3 regions of the Pseudomonas anuradhapurensis genome follow, and region 2 is predicted to be linked to each of the others. Evidence: riboswitches for the same ligand, from Rfam matches in the RefSeq annotation. Region 2 holds a riboswitch; each other region holds the start of a gene.
What was found. Region 2 has a riboswitch for cobalamin ahead of cobO (cob(I)yrinic acid a,c-diamide adenosyltransferase). Riboswitches for the same ligand answer to the same signal wherever they lie in the genome.

Region 1 (6,645 bases), 800 kb from region 2:
CTAGCAGCGACCCGCCATGACAAGCGCCAGTGCCACCCCCACCCTGCTCACCCAGCGCCTGCAGAGCATCGATGCCCTGCGCGGCCTGGTGATCCTGTTCATGCTCCTTGACCACGTACGCGAAACCTTTTTCCTGCATCGCCAGGTCAGCGACCCGATGGCCATCGACGCCACCGAGCCCGCGCTGTTCTTCAGCCGCACCCTGGCCCACCTGTGCGCCCCGGTGTTCGTCCTGCTGACCGGCCTGTCGGCCTGGCTGTACGGCGAAAAACATCAGGGCCGCGGCGACGTCTCGGCATTCCTGTTCAAACGCGGGCTGTTCCTGGTGGTGCTGGAGTTCACCCTGGTCAACTTCGCCTGGACCTTCCAGCTGCCGCCCAGCGTCATCTACCTACAGGTAATCTGGGCCATTGGTATCAGCATGATGGTCTTGTCGCTGCTGGTCTGGCTGCCACGTGGCGCACTGATCGCCCTGGGTGCAACCCTCATCGCCGGCCATAACCTGCTCGACACTGTGCACTTCGAAGTCGGATCGGCGCTGCATGTGCCTTGGGCGATCCTGCATGATCGCGGCTGGCTGGAGCTCTCCGACAACCTGCGCCTGCGCACCTCCTACCCGGTTCTGCCGTGGCTCGGCGTGATCGCCCTGGGCTATGGCCTGGGCCCGTGGTTCGCCCGCCACAGTGATGACACTCGGCGCCAGCAACGCTTGCTGCTGGCCGGCCTGGCCGCCTTGCTGGGCTTTGTCGCGCTGCGCCTGTTCAACGGCTACGGCGATGGGCCGTGGAGCGTCTACCCCGCCCTTACGCAAACCCTGATGAGCTTTTTCAACATCACCAAGTACCCACCGTCGCTGCTGTTCCTGGCACTGACCCTGGGCTGTGGCCTGCTGTTGCTGCGCGCCTTCGAACGCGCCGGGCAGGCGCGCTGGATCAATGGCCTGGCGGTGTTCGGCGCGGCACCGATGTTCTTCTACTTGTTGCACCTGTATGTGCTGAAGCTGCTGTACCTGGCCAGCGTGGCGCTGTATGGCCGCAACCAAGGTGACTACTTCGGTTTCGACAGCATCACCGCCGTGTGGCTGGGGGCACTGCTGTTGGCGTTTTCGCTGTACCTGCCAGTGCGCTGGTTCGCCCGGCTGAAGGCGCGGCGGCGCGACCTGGCCTGGCTGAAGTACTTGTGAAAAGCGTTTTCAGCCGGCGGCGCGATGGTCTACCATGCCGGCCGCCGGTTTCCATCACGGAATCAATAGGGAATCCCAGGCCCAAGTAAACGGGCCAAACGGAACTGCCCCCGCAACTGTAGGTGCCGAGCCTGCTCCAACGATGCCACTGGGTCTACCCCGGGAAGGCCGGAGCCAGGCCATGACGCACCAGTCAGGAGACCTGCCGGCCTACATTCACCAACCGGCGGGGTGTCCGGGATTGGCCATCAGTGTTGCCCTGCTGCCGCAGGGCTCGGCGATGCCTGTCCGTGTGTTCCTCACCAGAACTGTCCGATAGGAGATCGCCCAGCATGCTGCCCCGTTTTGCCACCCTGCTCGCCGGCCTCGGCCTCACCGGCCTGGCGCAGGCCGCAGCTACCCATTACCCGCTGACGATTGACAACTGCGGCAAGCCGCAGACCTTCGCCCAGGCACCGGAACGCGCCGTCACCATTGGCCAGGCCAGTACCGAGATGCTCTACGCACTGGGGCTGGGCGACAGGCTGGCAGGCACTTCGCTGTGGTTCAACAACGTGCTGCCCGAGTACCAGGCACAGGACGCCAAGGTACCGCGCCTGGCCAACAACGAGCCCAGCTTCGAGGCAGTGGTTGGCAAGCGCCCGCAACTGGTTGCGGTGCAGTTCGAATGGATGGTCGGTGCCCAGGGCGCGGTGGCCACCCGCGAACAGTTCGACGAGCTGCAGATCCCCACCTACCTGCTGCCATCGGACTGCGAAGGCAAGGACAACCTGGTCGGCGCCGACGGTACCCGCCTGCAGGCGTTCCAGGTCGACAGTATCTACAAAAGCATCAGCCAGCTGGCCGAGATCTTCGACGTGCAGGCGCGCGGCAGCGCCCTCAACGCCGAGCTCAAGGGCCGCCTGGACAGCGCCAAGGCACAGCTGGCCGGCAAGGACTTGGCCAGCACCTCGGCGCTGTTCTGGTTTTCCAGCGCCGACCTGGGCATCGCGCCCTATGTAGCGGGCCGCCAGGGCGTTGCCGATTTCATGCTGCGCACCCTCGGCGTGCGCAACGTCGTCACGTCCACCGAAGAATGGCCCACCGTCGGCTGGGAAACCCTGGCCAAGGCCAACCCCACCTGGCTGATCATTGCCCGCATGGACCGCCGCCGCTACCCTGCCGACGACTACCAGAAGAAGCTGGCGTTTCTGCGCAGCGACCCGGTAACCCGCAACATGGAAGCGGTGAAGCACAACCGCATCATCGTCCTCGATGCCGAGGCCATGCAGGCCGGCATCCGCCTGTTCAGCGGCCTGCAGACCTTGGCGGCCGCCTTCGCCAGCGGCAACCCAGGCCAGTGATCATGCGCTTGTCATTGTCCATCACGGTGGCCCTGGCGGCACTGCTGGCAGCCGTGCTGGCCGGTACCGCCATTGGCGAGAGCAACCTGGCACCTGCTGTGGTCGCCCAGGTTCTGGCCAACCAGCTGTGGCAGGCCGGTTACCCGGTCGACCCGATCGACGCCGGGATCGTCTGGAACTATCGCCTCACCCGCACCCTGGTTGCCGCAGCCTGCGGCGCCGGCCTGGCCACCTGCGGCGTGATCCTCCAGGCGCTGTTGCGCAACCCATTGGCCGAACCGTACCTGCTGGGGTTGTCTGCTGGCGCCTCGACCGGGGCAGTACTGGTCGGCCTGCTGGGCTTCGGCAGCCTGGCGTTGAGCATGTCCGGCGGTGCTTTCATCGGTGCCCTGGCGGCGTTCGCCCTGGTGCTGGTCCTGGCTCGCGCGGCCGGCAGCGGCGCCAACAACGCCCAGGTGATCCTCGCTGGCATCGCCGGTTCGCAACTGTTCAACGCCCTCACCGCCTTGCTCATTACCATGTCGGCCACTGCCGAGCAGGCGCGCGGCATCCTGTTCTGGCTGCTGGGCAACCTCAGTGGCGTACGCTGGCCTTCGGTGTGGCTGGCCGTGCCCGTGGCGGTATTCGGCTTGCTGGTGTGCCTGTGGCACCGGCGCACGCTGGATGCGTTCACCTTCGGTGCCGACTCGGCGGCATCGCTGGGCATACCGGTGCGGCGTACCCAGTTGCTGCTGATCAGCTGCGCAGCGCTGGTCACCGCGGTCATGGTGTCGATCGTCGGCGCCATCGGCTTCGTCGGGCTGGTGATCCCCCATGCGCTGCGCCTGCTGCTCGGCCCGGGGCACAGCCGCCTGCTGCCCGCCAGCGCGCTGGGTGGCGCATTGTTCCTGATTGCCGCGGACATCCTGTCGCGCACCCTGATCCCTGGCCAGGTCATCCCCGTGGGGGTGGTCACCGCACTGATCGGCGCACCGGTGTTCGCGTTGATCCTGGTCAGCCGTCGGGGGCGCCCATGACCGCCATGACCGCGGTGAACCTCTCGCCGCTGAGTTGCCAGGGGCTGGGCCTGCAGTTGGCTGGCAATGCCGTGTTGCACGAGATAGACCTGCACCTCATCGCCGGCGAGACGCTGGGCATCGTCGGCCCCAACGGCTCCGGCAAGTCCTCATTGCTGAAAGTGCTGGCCGGGCTGCGCAAGCCAGCCAGCGGCAGCGTGCAGTTGCTCGGCGAAGCGCTGGCGCGGTTGCCCCGTCGGCGTGTCGCCCAGGCCCTGGCGCTGGTCGAACAGCAGGCCGACACCCTCGATGCGATCAGCGTGTTCGACGCCGTTGCCCTGGGCCGCACCCCCTGGCTGTCGGCACTGGCGCCGTTCTCGCCGGAAGACCACGCGATCGTCGAGCAGGCCCTGGCTGACCTCGATGCGCTGCACCTGCGTACGCGCCTGTGGGGTTCGCTGTCCGGTGGCGAGCGCCAGCGCGTGCATATCGCCCGTGCCCTGGCACAGCGGCCACAGGTATTGCTGCTGGACGAGCCGACCAACCACCTGGATATCCAGCACCAGCTGAGCCTGCTGCAACAGGTGCAAGCCTTGCCGGTGACCACTCTGGTGGCGCTGCATGACCTCAACCAGGCGCTCACCTGCGACCGCCTGGCAGTGCTCGACAAGGGCCGCCTGGTTGCCCTCGGCAAGCCAGCCGAGGTGCTGACCCCGGAACGCCTGCTGAGCACCTTCGGCGTGCACGCCCATTACCTCATCGACCCCTTCGACGGTGCACGCATCCTGCGTTTTCGCACCCCCTGAACAGGAAGTTCCACCCATGTCGCGCCCTCTTGCCCTGCTGCTCGCCAGCGCCCTGCTAGCCCCGACCGCGCTGGCCGAATCCGCGCAATCGCAGAGCAACGGCTGGGTTGAGGATGGCAGCTGGAGCCTGCTCAACCGCAGCGTATTCGACCAGCGCGACTACAAGCACGGTGGGCGCAACAGCGCAGCGCGCAATGCCTACAAGCCGCGCAATGAACGTAACGGCAAGGCTGAGGAGTGGGCCTATGGCCTGATGGCGACCTTGCAGTCCGGTTTCACCCAGGGGCTGATCGGCGTCGGGGTCGACGCCCACGCCTACCTGGGCGTGCAGCTCGACAGTGGTGGTGGGCGCGCGGGCAAGGCGCGCCTGCTCGCGGTCGATAACGCCGGGCACCCCAAGAGCGATTACAGCCGTGCCGGCGCAGCACTGAAACTGAGAATGTCCGATACCGTGCTGTCCTACGGCGAGCAAAGGGTCAAGACCCCGGTGTTCAGCGCCTCCGACAGCCGCCTGCTACCCGAGACCGTCAGCGGCCTGTTGCTCACCAGTAGTGAACTCGACAGCCTCAAGCTGGTGGCCGGGCACTTCACCGAGGACACCGACCGCAATGCCTCCAGCCACGACCAGGGCTTCGTGGTGAACTACTCCAACGGCCGCCAGGGCAACAGCTTCGACCTGGCTGGCGTGGTGTGGGACCCGGGTGCCGCTTTCCGCGGCAGCCTGTACAGCTCACGCTACGAGGACAGCTGGAACCAGCATTACCTGGGCAGCACCTTCAGCCACGCCCTGGATGAACGCCGCAGCCTCAGCCTGGATCTCAACCTGTACCGCACCACCGACACCGGCAAGGCGCTGTCCGGGCGCATCGACAACACCACCTGGAGCCTGGTCTCGCGCTACGACCAGGGGCCGCACGGTTTCAGCCTGGGCTGGCAGCAGGTGCATGGCGACACGCCATTCGATTACGTGACGCGCGGGGCGATCTACCTGGCCAACGCGGTGCAGATGTCGGACTTCAACGCGCCCAACGAGAAGTCGTGGCAGGCACGTTATGACCTGAACATGGGCGCCTATGGCGTGCCGGGTCTGAACCTGACGGCGTTGTATGTGCGCGGTTTCGATATCGATGGCACGCATGTCGACCCGGCGGGCGGTTATGCCTACCTGGGCTATGGCAAGGGTGGCAAGCATTGGGAGCGCGACCTGGAAGCGCGTTATGTGGTGCAGAGTGGCAAGGCCAAAGGCACCGCGTTTTCGCTAAGGCACAACCTGCATCGAGGCAATACCGCCCAGGCGGAACTGGACGGGGACCAGATCCGCTTGGCCGTGGAATGGCCGTTGTCGGGTGCGCTCTGATCGACCGCATCAACCGAATCGGGGCTGCCAGGCAGCCCCGGGAGCGCTCAGGCGACCGAACTGCCGACAGGCTGCAAGCCCCACTGCGCCCGCTCCTGCGCATTCATCGCCGCTACCACCTCGGCGAACGTACGCTCAAGCTCGGCACTGACATTGCCAAATGCCTGGTAGTTGGTCAGCAGGTAGCGCTTCACCGTCCTGGGCCAACGCCGCTCCTTGTGCGCTGCATTGATGATGCTCTTGGCGTCGTGGTAAGTCGCACCACGCCACAGGTCCATCAACCGGTTCTCGAAATCACCGAAGGTCCACAGGTCTCTGCGGTCTTCGAACTCGTCCAGCAGTTTGAGTTTGTACAGGGCCAGGTGTGGCATGCCGAGTCTCCCTTGGTGCAGTGAACAATCCGTGCACCCGGAAGGTAAGCAAGGCGGGCAGGTTTGGAAATGAACGCGTGGATCATCAACCCAGGGCCTTTGTAGGCGTTTTCTGAACCGCAACGCAGCAACAACGGCAGACGAAGGCAAAGGATGGGTCGTCGTGGCCCGGCTGACGTCGGTATAATCCCCGCTATCATTGCCCGACCAGGCCACGCCATGCCTCGCTTCCTCACGTTGCTGTTGCCCCTGCTGCTGACTGCCGCCCTCACCGCCTGCGACCAGAAGCCCTCGCGTGAACAACAGATTCTGGCCCAGCTGCCCCTGCAGGATGCCTATACGCACAACATCGAGCGCATGGCCGTGCTGCTCGGCCGCAGGCACCCACAGCTGTCACAGGCGGCCATCGAGGATGTGCTACGCAAGCACCTGACCGTCGAAGACCAGCGCCAGGACCTGTTCCGGCTGTACAGCGAAAAGAACTTCAGCGATGCCGAGTTCGCCACCATCGTCGAGGCCACCCATGACCCGGCCAAGGCCCGCGCCCTGGAAGACACCGAAGCCGGCAAGCGCCTGGGCGAGAAGCTCAC
Region 2 (6,645 bases):
TGCGGCTCCAGCCGGCAGGCCTGGGCCTGCACTGCCTGGGCCCGGCCAATTTCACCGCCGTCGGCGGTCACTGCGCTGTTCAGCGCCATGTTCTGCGGCTTGAACGGCACCACACCGACACCCTGGCGCAACAGCCAGCGGCACAGCGCAGTCACCAGCGTGCTCTTGCCCGCGTCGGAGGTGGTGCCTTGCACCATGAGGGTGGTCATGCCGTTTCCTTCTGATAGGCCGCCAGGGCCTGGGCCAGGCGCAGTTCATCTGTTTCACAGGCAGGCAGCCCCAGGCGTATCGCCGGTGGCTGCTCGAACAGGCGTACCAGGATGCCACGGCTAGCGAGAAAATCATGCAATTGCGCAGCGTGCTCGCAGCGCACGTACTGGAACAGATCGCAACCGCCGCTGGGCGTCAGGCCGGCGCGGTCCAGCATCACGGCCAGCCGCTGGCTGGCGGCGGCGCAGCGTTCAACCTGCAGGCACTGGCGGGCGTGGTCAGCCAGGCTGGCCTGGGCCAGTACCCGGGTCGGGCCGTTGACGGTCCACGGGCCGAGCAACTCGGCCAGGCGCAGCAACAGGCTGCGTTCGGCGGCGACAAAGCCCAGGCGCACGCCCGCCAGGCCGAAGAACTTGCCGAATGAGCGCAGCACTATCAGGCCCGGGCGATCGGCATGGCCAATCACGCTGTCGGCCGGGGTGTTGTCCATGAACGCTTCGTCGACCAGCAGCCAGCCATTGCGGGCAGACAGGCGCGCGTGCCATTCCAGCAGACGTTCAGGTGGCACCCGGTGGCCGGTTGGGTTGTTCGGGTTGACCAGCACCAGCACGTCGAGGTTGTCGAGCATCGCCTCGACCTTGGCTTCGTCCAGCTCCAGCAACTGGTGCCCCGCCCGCTGCCAGGCGTACGGGTGCTCGGCATAGCACGGTGCGAGGACGCCCACACGACACGCTGTGCGGAGCAACGGCAGGGCCTGGATCGCGGCCTGCGAACCGGCTACCGGCAGCAATTGGCGGGCGCCGTAGTACGCGCGTGCGGCCTGCTCCAGGCCGTCCTCGGTTTCTGGCAGACGAGCCCAGGCCTCCAGCGGAATCGGCGGGATCGGAAAAGACCACGGCGCAATGCCACTGGACAAGTCCAGCCAGTGTTCCCGGGCGATGCCATATTGCCGCACCGCACGCAGCAGGCGGCCACCATGTTCAAGCATTGATGTAAGCCCCCAGGCAGATAACCAGCAGCCACAGCCACACCCCGCGCTGCACCAGCCCCCAGCCACGCTCGATGGCCTCGGCATCGGCCACTGGCCCGTCACCCAGGCGCGGTCGCTCGTGCAGCTCACCGTGGTACACCGCCGGCCCACCCAGTTCCACGCCCAGCGCGCCCGCACCGGCGGCCATCACCGGCCCGGCGTTGGGGCTGTCCCACAGCGGGCCCTGCTGGCGCCAGCAGGCCAGGGCCAGACGGGTCTTGCCCAGCAGTGCATAGGTCAGCGCCACCAGCCTGGCGGGGATATAGTTGAGCACGTCGTCGACACGCGCTGCGCACCAGCCGAAGCGTTCGAAACGTTCGTTGCGGTAGCCCCACATGGCGTCGAGCGTGTTGCTCAGGCGATACAGCACCACCCCCGGCGCGCCGGCCACGACGAACCAGAACAGTGCGGCGAACACTGCATCACTGCCGTTTTCCAGCACCGACTCGGTGGCCGCCCGGGCCACGGCGGGCTCGTCCAGCTCGCGGGTTTCGCGGCTGACCAGGAAGCCCACGCGGCGCCGCGCTTCCTCCAGGTCGCCCTGGCGCAAGGCATTGGCGACCGGCAGCACGTGCTCGCCCAGGCTGCGCAGGCCAACGGCGCAGTACAGCGCCAGCATGTCGACCAGCCAGCCGATATACGGCAACCAGGACAGGACCAGGGCCACCAGGGTCAATGGGACCACCGCCAGGAACCACGCGCTCACCCCGTGGCTGCGCCAGCCGCGCCCGCCGGCATTCAGGCGCCGCTCGAGGTTGCTGGCCATGTTGCCAAAAGCCACCAGCGGGTGACGCCGCTGCGGTTCGCCCAGCAAGGCATCCAGGGCCACCCCGGCCACGGTCAGCAAGGCCACGCTCATTGGCGCTCTCCCCATTGGTTCTCGAACAGCATTTCGCTCAAGGGCCGTTCCTCGGCCCAGTTTTCCAGCACCAGCATCGGTGCCGGGTAGAACTCGGTCACCGGGCCCAGGCACAGTACCGCGACCGGCTTGGCTCCGGCCGGCATGCCCAGCAGCGCAGCCAAGGCCTGCGGGTCGAACAGCGACACCCAGCCCATGCCCAGCCCTTCACCACGGGCCGCCAGCCACAGGTTCTGGATAGCGCAGGCCAGCGAGGCCAGGTCCATTTCCGGCAGGGTGCGGCGGCCGAAGATATGGGGTTCGCGGTTGTCCATCAGCGCGGCCACCAGCAATTCGGCGCAGTCGTTGATACCTTCCACCTTCAGTTTCATGAAGGCGTCGGAGCGTTCGCCCAGGGCCTCGGCAGTCCGCACCCGTTCGGCTTCCACCAGCGCCTGGATCTGTGCGCGCAGGTCACGCCGGCTGATACGGATGAATCGCCAGGGTTGCATCAGGCCTACGCTGGGCGCCTGGTGCGCAGCGGCAAGCAGGCGGCCGAGCAGCTCCGGAGCCACCTCGCCAGCGGCGAAGTGGCGCATGTCCCGGCGCTCGCCGATGGCGCGGTAGATCGCGGCGCGCTCGGCGTCGCTGTATGCGTGTTCGCTCATGGTCGCAACAGCGCCGCCACCGCATCCGGATTGGAGGGAAAGTAGAAGTGCACGTAGGAAGCCGTCAGCCGCCCCAGGCGGTACACCGCTTCATTGCCACGCCCACCGTTGGGGCTCAGGCCACGGGCGATCGGTTCCAGCGCGGTACGGGTCAGCGAATGGTGATAGGTGTGCCCGCGCAAGGTGCCTTCGGGGAGTTCCACCGCCTGCAGCGCCAGGGCCGCCAGGCGCTTCTGCATGGTCGCTTCGCCGGGCAGCAGGCCGAGCAACTCGGCACGCTCGCCAGCCACATCGGTCAGGGCATCGAGCAGGTACAGCATGCCGCCGCACTCGGCCAGCAACGGTTTGCCCTGGGCGTGATGAGCCCGGATCGCCGCGTTCATCGGCGCATTGGCGGCAAGGGCGTGATGGTGCAGCTCGGGATAACCACCCGGCAGGTACAGGCTGTCCACCGTCGGCAGTTCGCGATCATGCAACGGCGAGAAGAACTCGAGTTGGGCACCGAGTTTGCGCAGCAAATCGAGATTGGCGCCATAGATGAAGGCAAAGGCTTCGTCCCGCGCCACGCCGATACGCACCCCAGCCAGCGAGGCGTTGCAGCTGTATGGTACGGGTTCGGCGAACGCCACCGGCGGTGGCAAGGCAGCGTCGCAGCTAGCGCCGAGCGCTTCGGCAGCGGCGTCCAGACGGGCATCCAGGTCATTCAGTTCACTGGCCTGGACCAGCCCCAGGTGGCGGCTGGGCAGTTCGATGCCGCGCTCGCGGGACAAACCGCCATACCAGCGCAAGCCTTCGGTCAGGCTACCTTCGAGCAATTGTGCGTGGCGCAGGCTGCCCACCCGGTTGGCCAGCACACCCGCGAATGGCAGATCGGCCTGGTAGCGTGCCAGGCCCAGGGCCAGGGCACCGAAGGTCTGGGCCATGGCCGTGCCGTCGATCACCGCCAGCACCGGGACACCGAAGTGACGGGCCAGGTCGGCGCTGGACGGGGTACCGTCGAACAGCCCCATCACCCCTTCGATGAGAATCAGGTCGGCCTCGGCGGCTGCCTCCCACAACAAACGGCGACTTTCCTCGGCACCGATCATCCACAGATCCAGCTGGTAGACCGGCGCACCGCTGGCCCGTTCGAGGATCATCGGGTCGAGGAAATCGGGCCCGCACTTGAACACCCGCACCTTGCGCCCGAGGTTGCGGTGCAGGCGGGCCAGGGCGGCGGTGACGGTGGTCTTGCCCTGGCCGGAGGCCGGTGCCGCGATCAATACGGCGGGGCAATGACGGGGCTGGCTCACAGTTCGACGCCCTTCTGTGCGCGGATACCGGCCTGGAACGCGTGCTTGAGCATGCCCATCTCGGTCACGGTGTCGGCCAGTTCGATCATTTCCGGTTTGGCGGCGCGGCCAGTCACGATCACATGCTGCATCGGCGGGCGCGCCTGGATGTCGGCCAGCACCTGGTCAAGGTCGAGGTAGCCATGCTTGAGGGCGATGTTCAGCTCATCCAGCACCACGAACTGTACGCCCGGGTCCTGCAGCAACTGACGCGACACGGCCCAGGCTGCTTCGGCGGCGGCAATGTCGCGTTGGCGGTCCTGGGTTTCCCAGGTAAAGCCCTCGCCCATCACGTGGTAACGCACCTGCTCCGGAAAGCGCCGGAAGAACAGCTCTTCGCCGGTGCTGTTGCGGCCCTTGATGAACTGCACCACACCGCACTGCATGCCATGGCCCAGGGCGCGCGCGAGCATGCCGAAGGCCGAGCTGCTCTTGCCCTTGCCATTGCCGGTCAGCACCAGCAGCAGGCCGCATTCGTTGGGGGAATTGGCGATACGTTCGTCGATGATCGCTTTCTTGCGCTGCATGCGCGCCAGGTGGCGTTCGTCGCGTTCGGTAGTCTCGCTCATCAGGGTTCTCCGCTGGCTGGCACCCCGGCAACGCGCGGCGACAGGTAATAGGCGGGCAAACGGAGAACGCGCAGGAGCCATGGCCGTCAGCCACGGTGCACCGCGCATCACCCTCCGTGATGCCGTTGGCAGTATCAGGCCGGTCTCCGGGCTTGTGAGCGGGCCTCGGCCCAGGCCAGCGCGCCTTCCCGGATGCTGGCACCCAGTGGCCCTGCGCGGCCGCGTCTCACCTACCGTTGCGGGGGCAGCGCCGGACTCGCACCTTGCTGGCGCCCACCGGCTTCCCAGTTTCACCCTGCCCAGACAGCGCTGGCAGGACACCTGAAACACGCGCGAAGGTTAGTGGGTTGTATCAGGAGCGTCAATCGAAGCGGGCTGCTTTGCAGGCGAACAGGTACCGCCCCGGTAATGGCCAATTCATCGGGTTGTGCTGTACTGCACACAGTGATATCACATAGCCATCATTTGTAGCCAAATGCGATTACAACAACAACAGGAGAGTGCCGCATGCGAGGCCAGATCATCAGAAACCCGCGCCTTGAGTTTCTAAGCCCTGTGCTGGAGCGCTGGGTTGACTGCATTGACCGTTTCAACCAGTTTGCCGGTGATGCCGAAGCGCCGCACTGGCATGGCGCAGCGGCAAATGCCGGGTTGTTGGCCGCGGCGGCTTGGCAGGCCGAGCTGGCGGCGCTGCAGCAGTTTGCGGGGAAGAAGCAGCGTGATGAAGGGGAATTCGAAGGGCGCTGCGACCTGTTGATCCGCGGTGCCGACGAAGCGTTGTACCTCAGTGTCAGCCAGCGCTGGCCAAAAATTGCCCGGCTGGACATGGCGGGGCCCCTGCAGCAGACCGCCGCTGTTGCCCACCAGGTAGCCGGCCCCAGTCAGTTGAGGGCTGGGGCGCTCTTCGTCAGCCCATGGAAGGCTGGCCAGCATGCCAGCCCGGAGGAACTGCAGGACTTGGTCGACGACTTGCAGAAACACACCGCTTGCGCGATTGCCTGGTACTTCCCGTATGCCTTGCGCAAGCTGCATAACGATCTGGGGCAGTATTTTCCGGGTGTAGCGCTGCTGATCAAGCAGGTTTGATCTGTACTGATCTCAGCCGGAAAGCAGCATTCGGCCCAACGCAGGGAGTGGAGCTGCGTCCGGTAACCGAGTTCTGTGGGTACGCCCTGCGCCACGAGGTGCCTGTCAGCCGTTCAGCTCAGAGACATACTCTCGCTCTTGCTCTTGCTCTTGCTCTTGCTCTTGCTCTTGCTCTTGCTCTTGCTCTTGCTCTTGCTCTTGCTCTTGCTCTTGCTCTTGCTCTTGCTCTTGCTCTTGCTCTTGCTCTTGATCTTGATCTTGATCTTGATCTTGATCTTGATCTTGATCTTGATCTTGATCTTGCTCTTGCTCTTGATCTTGATCTTGATCTTCGCGACTTCAGGAGGCCGAACGCAGGCCTTGCGGAGGGAGGTGACGGGCATGGATGCCCGTCAAGCGCTGAGGCCCCATGGATGGGGCCTGCAGCGCGTCCTCCCGGGAGCGAGGCCGGAGTGAGGGAACCCCGGAGCGCAGCGTAGGGGCCGGATGATAGGAGCGCAGCGTTTTTTGGTTACTTTTTGCCGCGTTTGGCAAAAAGTGACTCGCCGTAAGGGCGAAAAGGTGAGTCAGCGTCGCCATCGCCAATGGACTTTGCGCGCGATAAAAACCAGCGCTATCCCGCTTTTCGCTTTTCGCTTTTCGCTTTCAGGCGTAGGCTTCAACAACAAGGTCAACATTCATTTTCAAAGGCGGCACTTAGTCACCTTGCCGCCCTTACGGCGGGTTACTTTTTGTCTTGGCAAAAAGTAACCAAAAACCGCCCGCTCCCATCATCCGGCCCCTACGCTGCGCTCCGGGGTCCCCTCGCTACGGGCTTGCTCCCGGGAGGACGCGCTGCAGGCCCCATCCATGGGGCCTCAGCGCTTGACGGGCATCCATGCCCGTCACCTCCCTCCGCAAGCCCTTCGCTCGG
Region 3 (6,645 bases), 1.4 Mb from region 2:
CTTGTGCAGCAAGCGGGCCATCAGCGGATCGCGGGCAAGCCCGGCGTTGATCTGCGCGGGGTCGGCATCCAGGTCGAAGACCCGTCTCAACCTGGCGATCAGACCTGGCAGCGCCCGGGCCGGAACGCCTTCAACACGGATGCGCAGGCACTGCCTAGCCGAAGGCGTAGCGTGCACAACCGCATGCCGACCGGCAGCCACCAAGGTTCGGCTGTAAGTGCCGTCCAGACAGGTCTCGACACCGGCGATACAGCGGGCGGCAAGGAACGCCAGGGTCGACGGCCAATGGTAAGGGGCACGGTAGCGAAGCCACAGGGTGTGGTGGCTGGCGCCGGGCAGCGATCGGTGCACCCTGTGCAGGCAAGTGAGCTTGGGCATGGCCGCATCATGCCAGCAAATGCGTTGCCTGTACCGGCCTTGTCAACGGTACCGGTCCATCCATCAAGGTTTTGCCGGGCCCCGCGCCTCGTGCATCTGCCCGAACCGCCCGGCATGGAAATCATCGAACGACTCGGCAATCTCCGCCTGACTGTTCATCACGAACGGACCATAGCCCACGATCGGCTCATCGATCGGCTCACCGCTGAGCAGCAGCACGCTGGCGCCATCCAGTGCCTCGACGACAACATCCTCACCCGACCGACCAAGCAACACCAGGCTGGCCGGGCCAGCTTCACGCTCATGGTTGATTCGCACAGTGCCGCGCAACACCACCAGCGCCGCGTTGCGCCCGGCGGCCACCGGCAGGCGTAGATTGGCACCGGCATTCAGGCGCAAGTCCCAGACATCCATGGCCGTAAAGGTTCGCGCCGGCCCCGAGTGCCCAACATAGTCACCGGCGATCACCCGCAGGCTACCGCCCTCGCCGTCCAGCGTCACCACCGGGATGTCCTTGGCCAGCAGCGTCTGGTAACCGGCGGCTGCACGCTTGTCACGCGCCGGCAGGTTGACCCACAGCTGAACCATTTCCAGCATACCGCCGCTACGGGCGAAACCTGCGGAATGGAACTCCTCATGGAGGATACCGTTGGCAGCGGTCATCCATTGCACGTCACCGGGGCCGATCAAGCCACCAGCGCCAGTGGAGTCACGGTGTTCCAGCTCGCCCTGGTAGACAATGGTCACGGTCTCGAAGCCACGGTGAGGATGCTGACCGACGCCGCGCCGCGCGCTGGTCGGGGTGAACGAATGAGGGCCGGCATAATCCAGCAACAGGAACGGGCTGATCTGGCTGGCCAGGTTGTCGTAGGTGAACAGGCTACGCACCGGGAAGCCATCACCCACCCAATGGGCGTGGGGGCTGCGGTGGATACCCAGTATACGTTTCATGAGAAGGCTCCTCTCTTGGCTGGAATCACCTTACCAACGACGCCAATCAAGCAGTAGCCGACAGAAATGACATGCAGCGTTCTACCCAAAGGACAATCAGAAGGACACGGCATGCGCTATCGGATGCTCCGGGTACCGCGATATCAATCACTGTAGCGGGGTCTGACGAGTCATGTTCGTCGGCTCGGGCAACCCAAGGTTGCGCACGCGGTCCTGCCCAGTGCTGTCTGGGAACACTATCCCGACCGCTGCTACAGCAGGAAGGCCCGCACGGCATCGGCACAAGCCTCGGGATATTCCTGCATGAAGCAGTGTCCACCAGCAACCTGCTTGCCGCTCACCTGAGGATTGAGCGCGGTCAGGCGCTTGACCGAATGTGGCACGAAGGGATAGGTGTGCTCGCCATACAAGACCTGCGTGGGTGTGCGGATCGCCGCCAGGCTGGCCCAAAGGCGACGCGGGAATGAGCTGAATATTTCCACTTCGCGGCTGGGCCGGCACTTGAGTACCACCGCTTCACCGCAATCACCGATGGCATGCTCGACATAGGCTTGCAACGCTGCATCGGTCCACCCCTTGAAAATACCGCGGCCGTGCAGCGAAGCCAGCGCCGTCTCTCGATCAGGCCAGTGGCTGCGGCGGCTGGCGGCCTTGCGTGCGAGCGCGTGGCGCCGGTGCAGGCCAAGCAATGCGGCCGCGCCCATTACTCCGAGCATGCGCTGGCTGAACAACACCGGATCAAGCAGCACGGCACGGCTGAACAGTTGCGGCTCACTGGCCAGGATCAAGCCCGTGAGCACGCCCCCGAAGCTGTGCCCCACGGCAAATCGCGGTACGTCACCATACTCGCCCCGCCCGGCTGCGAAAGCCTCCACCGCCATCTCAGCGGTACGGTTCCAGCCACGAAACGTTCCACCATGGTCGCTGTCGCCATGGCCCTGGACATCGCTGAGCCACAGGTCGAAATGCTCGCCCAGCCGCAGCAGCAACGGCTGATAAGCCAGGCAGCAAAAGCCGTTGCCATGCAAGAAATGCAGCAACGGCCGGCCACTGGCCGGGGTGCGCCAGCCACGCAGGGTGAAGCCTTCGGTGCATTCATGGGACCAGGGGATCAACTGCATCGGCTTACTGTACTCGCGGGGTCAGGAAAATGCCGATTCTACAAACAGCAGCGGGTACAGTGAAATCACCAGCAGCAAGGCCATCAGGACATTGAACAGCATCAGCCAGCGCGGGTTCTGCAACAGCTTGCGCAGGGCGCTGCCGAACATCACCCACACCCCTACGCTGGGCAGGTTGACCAGGGCGAACAAGGCGGCAATGACAATCACGTTGGCCACATAGCCCTGTGCCGGCGTGTAGGTGGTAATGGCCCCCACCGCCATCACCCAGGCCTTGGGGTTGACCCATTGAAATGCCGCAGCCCCCCAGAACCCCAGCGGTTTACCGGCGCTGGTCGAGGCCGTGCCGACCGGCCCGGAGGTGGCGATCTTCCACGCCAGGTACAGCAGGTAGGCAGCGCCGCTGTAGCGCAATACCGTGTACAGCATCGGCCAGGCCTTGAACACCTCACCCAGGCCCAGGCCGACGGCCAACACCATGAGCATGAACCCGACACTGATGCCCATGGCGTGCGGAATCGAGCGGCGCACGCCAAAATTCACCCCCGACGCCAGCAGCATGGTGTTGTTGGGCCCTGGCGTGATCGAGGATACGAAGGCGAACAGCACAAAGGCGGTCAGCAGGTCGGCAGAGGCAAGCATGGCGGGCATTCCATTTTCTTCATCGGTGCTGCCACACTAGCGGAGTTGTGTTCTTCGCAACTGGTACAGTTCCAATAAATTATTCAGATACACATTACTGTACCGCCACCACGAGCCCAAGGAAGCCTTTACCATGACCGTCACCATTCGCCCTGCCGTACGCACCGATGCCGAGCAGATCCTGGCCTTCATCACCGAACTGGCCGAGTACGAACGTGCCCGCCACGAGGTCATCGCCAGCGTCGCCGATATCGAGCACAGCCTGTTCGGCGAAGGCAGCACGGTGCACAGCCTGATCTGCGAGCGCGATGGCCGGGCAATCGGCTTTGCCGTGTATTTCTACAGCTATTCGACCTGGCTGGGGCGCAACGGTATCTATCTCGAGGACCTGTACGTGACCCCTGAACAACGCGGCGACGGTGCCGGTCGGCAACTGTTGCGGCACATTGCCCGCGAAGCGGTAGCCAACCACTGCGGACGGCTTGAATGGAGCGTACTGGACTGGAACGAGCCGGCGATCGGGTTCTACCGATCGCTGGGGGCCGAGGCACAGGATGAGTGGGTGCGCTATCGCCTGGATGGCGACAAGCTGGCGGCATTTGCGCGTGGCTGATCAGCCATCCGAACATTCCCGGGGCTGCCTTGCAGCCCTTCGCGACACCAGCACAACGCTGGTCAATACACGGTCCCAGAGGCATTTGGCAATTGACGCCAGGCCCGCCCCATGGTCTTCTTACACCTCGCGTTCAGGTGCCCCTTAGGGGTGAAACGGGAAACCGGTGCGTCACAGGCCCTCCAGCAGGGCCGGACAAAGCCGGTGCTGCCCCCGCAACGGTAAGCGAGCGAAGCGTCAATACCACTGTGCCCTGTAGTCGGGCATGGGAAGGCGATGCTTTCCAGGAGCCTGGCTCCTCCTCGCAAGCCCGGAGACCGGCCTGGCGTTCATGAACACCCCGCGGTGGGCGGGCGCTGTTGCATCCCCCTGGGCAGATACGCCCAGGGCTGCCGCGCTTGCCCGTTGCCCAAACAGCAGAGGAACGCGTCATGCCCGTCACCAGCGCCAAGCCACACAGCCTTGCCACCCCCGTCACGCTCAGCCAGCGTGTCGTCATCGCCGTCGGCGCTAGCCTGCTGGGCCTGTGCCTGGTGTACTTCGCCGGTTTCTCACACATCGAGGCCGTGCACAACGCCGCTCACGACACCCGCCACAGCGCCGCCTTCCCCTGCCACTGAGAACGCCTGATGATCATGCGCATTGCCCGAACCGCGGGCTTCAGCGGGCTGCTAGCGGCCTTGTTGCTGACCCTGCTGCAAAGCTTCTGGGTCGCCCCGCTGATTCTCGAGGCGGAAACCTACGAGTCGTCGGTACCAGTGGCTCACCACGAGCATGGCAGCGAGGTGCCGGCCCATGAGCACAGCGCCGAAGCCTGGTCACCGGAAGACGGCTGGCAACGCGTGCTGTCGACCACCGGCGGCAACCTGGTGGTTGCAGTCGGCTTTGCCCTGATCCTGGCCGCCCTTTACAGCCTGCGCGAACCGCGGCGTATCGGCACCGGTGCACTTTGGGGCCTGGCCGGTTTCGCCGTGTTCTGCCTGGCCCCGACCCTGGGCCTGCCGCCGGAGCTGCCAGGCACCGCTGCCGCCGACCTGGGCCAACGCCAGGCCTGGTGGATCGGCACGGCCAGCGCTACCGCCCTGGGCCTGGCCTTGCTGGTGTTCGCCCGCCACTGGCTGCTGAAAGTGCTGGGCGTTGCCCTGCTGGTGGTCCCGCATGTGATTGGCGCGCCACAGCCCGAGGTGCATGAAAGCCTGGCTCCCGAAGCGCTGGAAACCCAGTTCAAGCTCGCCTCGTGGCTGACCAACGCCGCCTTCTGGCTGGCCTTGGGCCTGCTCAGCGCCTGGCTGTTCCGCCGCGCCAAGCAGGCCTGATGGCGGCCTTCTATGCCGGCTTCGGCTGCCGCCGGGGTTGCCCGGCGGAGGCCTTGGAAGCGTTGCTCCGCCAGGCCCTGAGCACTCAGCGCCTGGCACTGGCCGACCTGCATGGCATCGCCAGCATCAGCCTGAAGGCCGACGAACCCGGCCTGCAACAGCTGGCCGAACACCTCGCCGTGCCCTTGGTGCTGTACCCTACCGCGCAACTACACGCCTACCAGGCGCAGCTCAGCCACCACTCTGCTGCGGCCCATGCCCACAGCGGCTGCTGGGGCGTGGCAGAAAGCGCAGCCCTGGCGTTGGCCAGCCAGCGAAGTGGCACCGCCAGGTTGCTGCTGACGCGTCAGGTACTGGGCCCGGCGACCCTCGCCCTGGCCTGTTGAAGATTTCACCGGCACTTTTCTGCAAGGACTTTCCATGACGGTCTATTTCATCGGCGCCGGCCCCGGCGACCCGGAACTGATCACAGTCAAGGGGCAACGGCTGATCCGCCAATGCCCGGTGATCATCTATGCCGGCTCGCTGGTCCCTGCGGCGGTGCTCGAGGGGCATCAGGCCGAGACCGTGATCAACAGCGCCGAACTGCACCTGGAGCAAATCATCGCCGCCATGCGCAGCGCGCACGAGCAAGGCCAGGACGTGGCCCGGGTGCACAGCGGCGACCCCAGCCTGTATGGCGCGATCGGCGAGCAGATTCGCCAGCTGCAGGCGCTGGGCATCGACTACCAGATCGTTCCCGGGGTCACTGCCACAGCGGCCAGCGCCGCCCTGCTCGGCTGCGAACTGACCCTGCCACAAGTCGCCCAGACGGTCATCCTGACCCGCTATGGCGACAGCTCGCCAATGCCACCCGGCGAGCAACTGGCCGACCTGGCGCGGCATGGCAGCACGCTGGCGATTCACCTGGGGGTCCGGCACCTGCCGCGCATTGTCGATGAACTGCTGCCGCACTACGGCGCACAGTGCCCGGTGGCGGTGGTGCATCGCGCCACCTGGCCAGACCAGGATTGGGTGCGTGGCACCCTGGGCGATATCATCGAGCGTGTAGCAGCGAAGGACTTTCAGCGTACCTCGCTGATCCTGGTCGGGCATGTCCTGGGCGACACACCGTTCGCCGAGTCGGCCCTGTACCGTGCCGGACACGCCCATCTGTATCGCCCGGGGAACTGAGCATTGCCAGGTCCGCCGCAGGCATAGCAGACTCCATGTTCCGACCTGCGACAGGAGTCATGCCAATGCTGGATCTACGCCCCAACTGCGAGTGCTGCGATACCAACCTGCCGGGTGACAGCCCCGATGCGTTGATCTGCTCGTTCGAATGCACGTTCTGCCGCACCTGTGCCGAAACCCGTTTCCACGGGCATTGCCCGAACTGCACCGGCCAGCTGGTGGTCCGCCCGACGCGGGTCGGCCAGGCACTGGCCAACAACCCTGCCTCGACCCTGCGGGTGAACAAGGCGCATGGCGCCTGCGCTTGACCAGCCTCAACAAGTGGACATCACCGCTTTGGTAGGGTGATGTTTCCCATATTTGTAGGAATTTTCAACAACAAGTACTGGGACTTTCAACACATCTATACTCGGCATTACCAAACTTCGGGAATGGTCGTATCGTGCAGCGC

Region 1: another riboswitch for cobalamin. It lies ahead of HU763_RS10055 (ABC transporter substrate-binding protein); the one in region 2 lies ahead of cobO (cob(I)yrinic acid a,c-diamide adenosyltransferase).
Region 3: another riboswitch for cobalamin. It lies ahead of HU763_RS12800 (CbtB domain-containing protein); the one in region 2 lies ahead of cobO (cob(I)yrinic acid a,c-diamide adenosyltransferase).

Annotation. Positions count from the first base shown of each region.
Region 1 is NZ_CP077097.1:2,171,258-2,177,902, reverse strand. It holds gene HU763_RS10060 (acetyltransferase domain-containing protein) at 17-1,183, shown strand; cobalamin riboswitch at 1,212-1,407, shown strand; gene HU763_RS10055 (ABC transporter substrate-binding protein) at 1,516-2,526, shown strand; gene HU763_RS10050 (FecCD family ABC transporter permease) at 2,529-3,542, shown strand; gene HU763_RS10045 (ABC transporter ATP-binding protein) at 3,539-4,327, shown strand; gene HU763_RS10040 (OprD family porin) at 4,344-5,684, shown strand; gene HU763_RS10035 (hypothetical protein) at 5,732-6,055, opposite strand; gene HU763_RS10030 (hypothetical protein) at 6,275-6,645, shown strand, end outside.
Region 2 is NZ_CP077097.1:1,375,188-1,381,832, reverse strand. It holds gene HU763_RS06330 (cobyric acid synthase) at 1-209, opposite strand, end outside; gene cobD (threonine-phosphate decarboxylase CobD) at 206-1,198, opposite strand; gene cbiB (adenosylcobinamide-phosphate synthase CbiB) at 1,191-2,099, opposite strand; gene bluB (5,6-dimethylbenzimidazole synthase) at 2,096-2,746, opposite strand; gene HU763_RS06310 (cobyrinic acid a,c-diamide synthase CobB) at 2,743-4,038, opposite strand; gene cobO (cob(I)yrinic acid a,c-diamide adenosyltransferase) at 4,035-4,646, opposite strand; cobalamin riboswitch at 4,767-4,986, opposite strand; gene HU763_RS06300 (hypothetical protein) at 5,154-5,732, shown strand; gene HU763_RS06295 (hypothetical protein) at 5,846-6,115, opposite strand.
Region 3 is NZ_CP077097.1:2,739,800-2,746,444, forward strand. It holds gene HU763_RS12775 (DNA-3-methyladenine glycosylase family protein) at 1-378, opposite strand, end outside; gene HU763_RS12780 (pirin family protein) at 442-1,329, opposite strand; gene HU763_RS12785 (alpha/beta fold hydrolase) at 1,581-2,450, opposite strand; gene HU763_RS12790 (LysE family translocator) at 2,472-3,101, opposite strand; gene HU763_RS12795 (GNAT family N-acetyltransferase) at 3,226-3,705, shown strand; cobalamin riboswitch at 3,824-4,045, shown strand; gene HU763_RS12800 (CbtB domain-containing protein) at 4,137-4,325, shown strand; gene HU763_RS12805 (CbtA family protein) at 4,335-5,021, shown strand; gene HU763_RS12810 (cobalamin biosynthesis protein) at 5,021-5,407, shown strand; gene cobM (precorrin-4 C(11)-methyltransferase) at 5,442-6,194, shown strand; gene HU763_RS12820 (DUF1272 domain-containing protein) at 6,260-6,502, shown strand.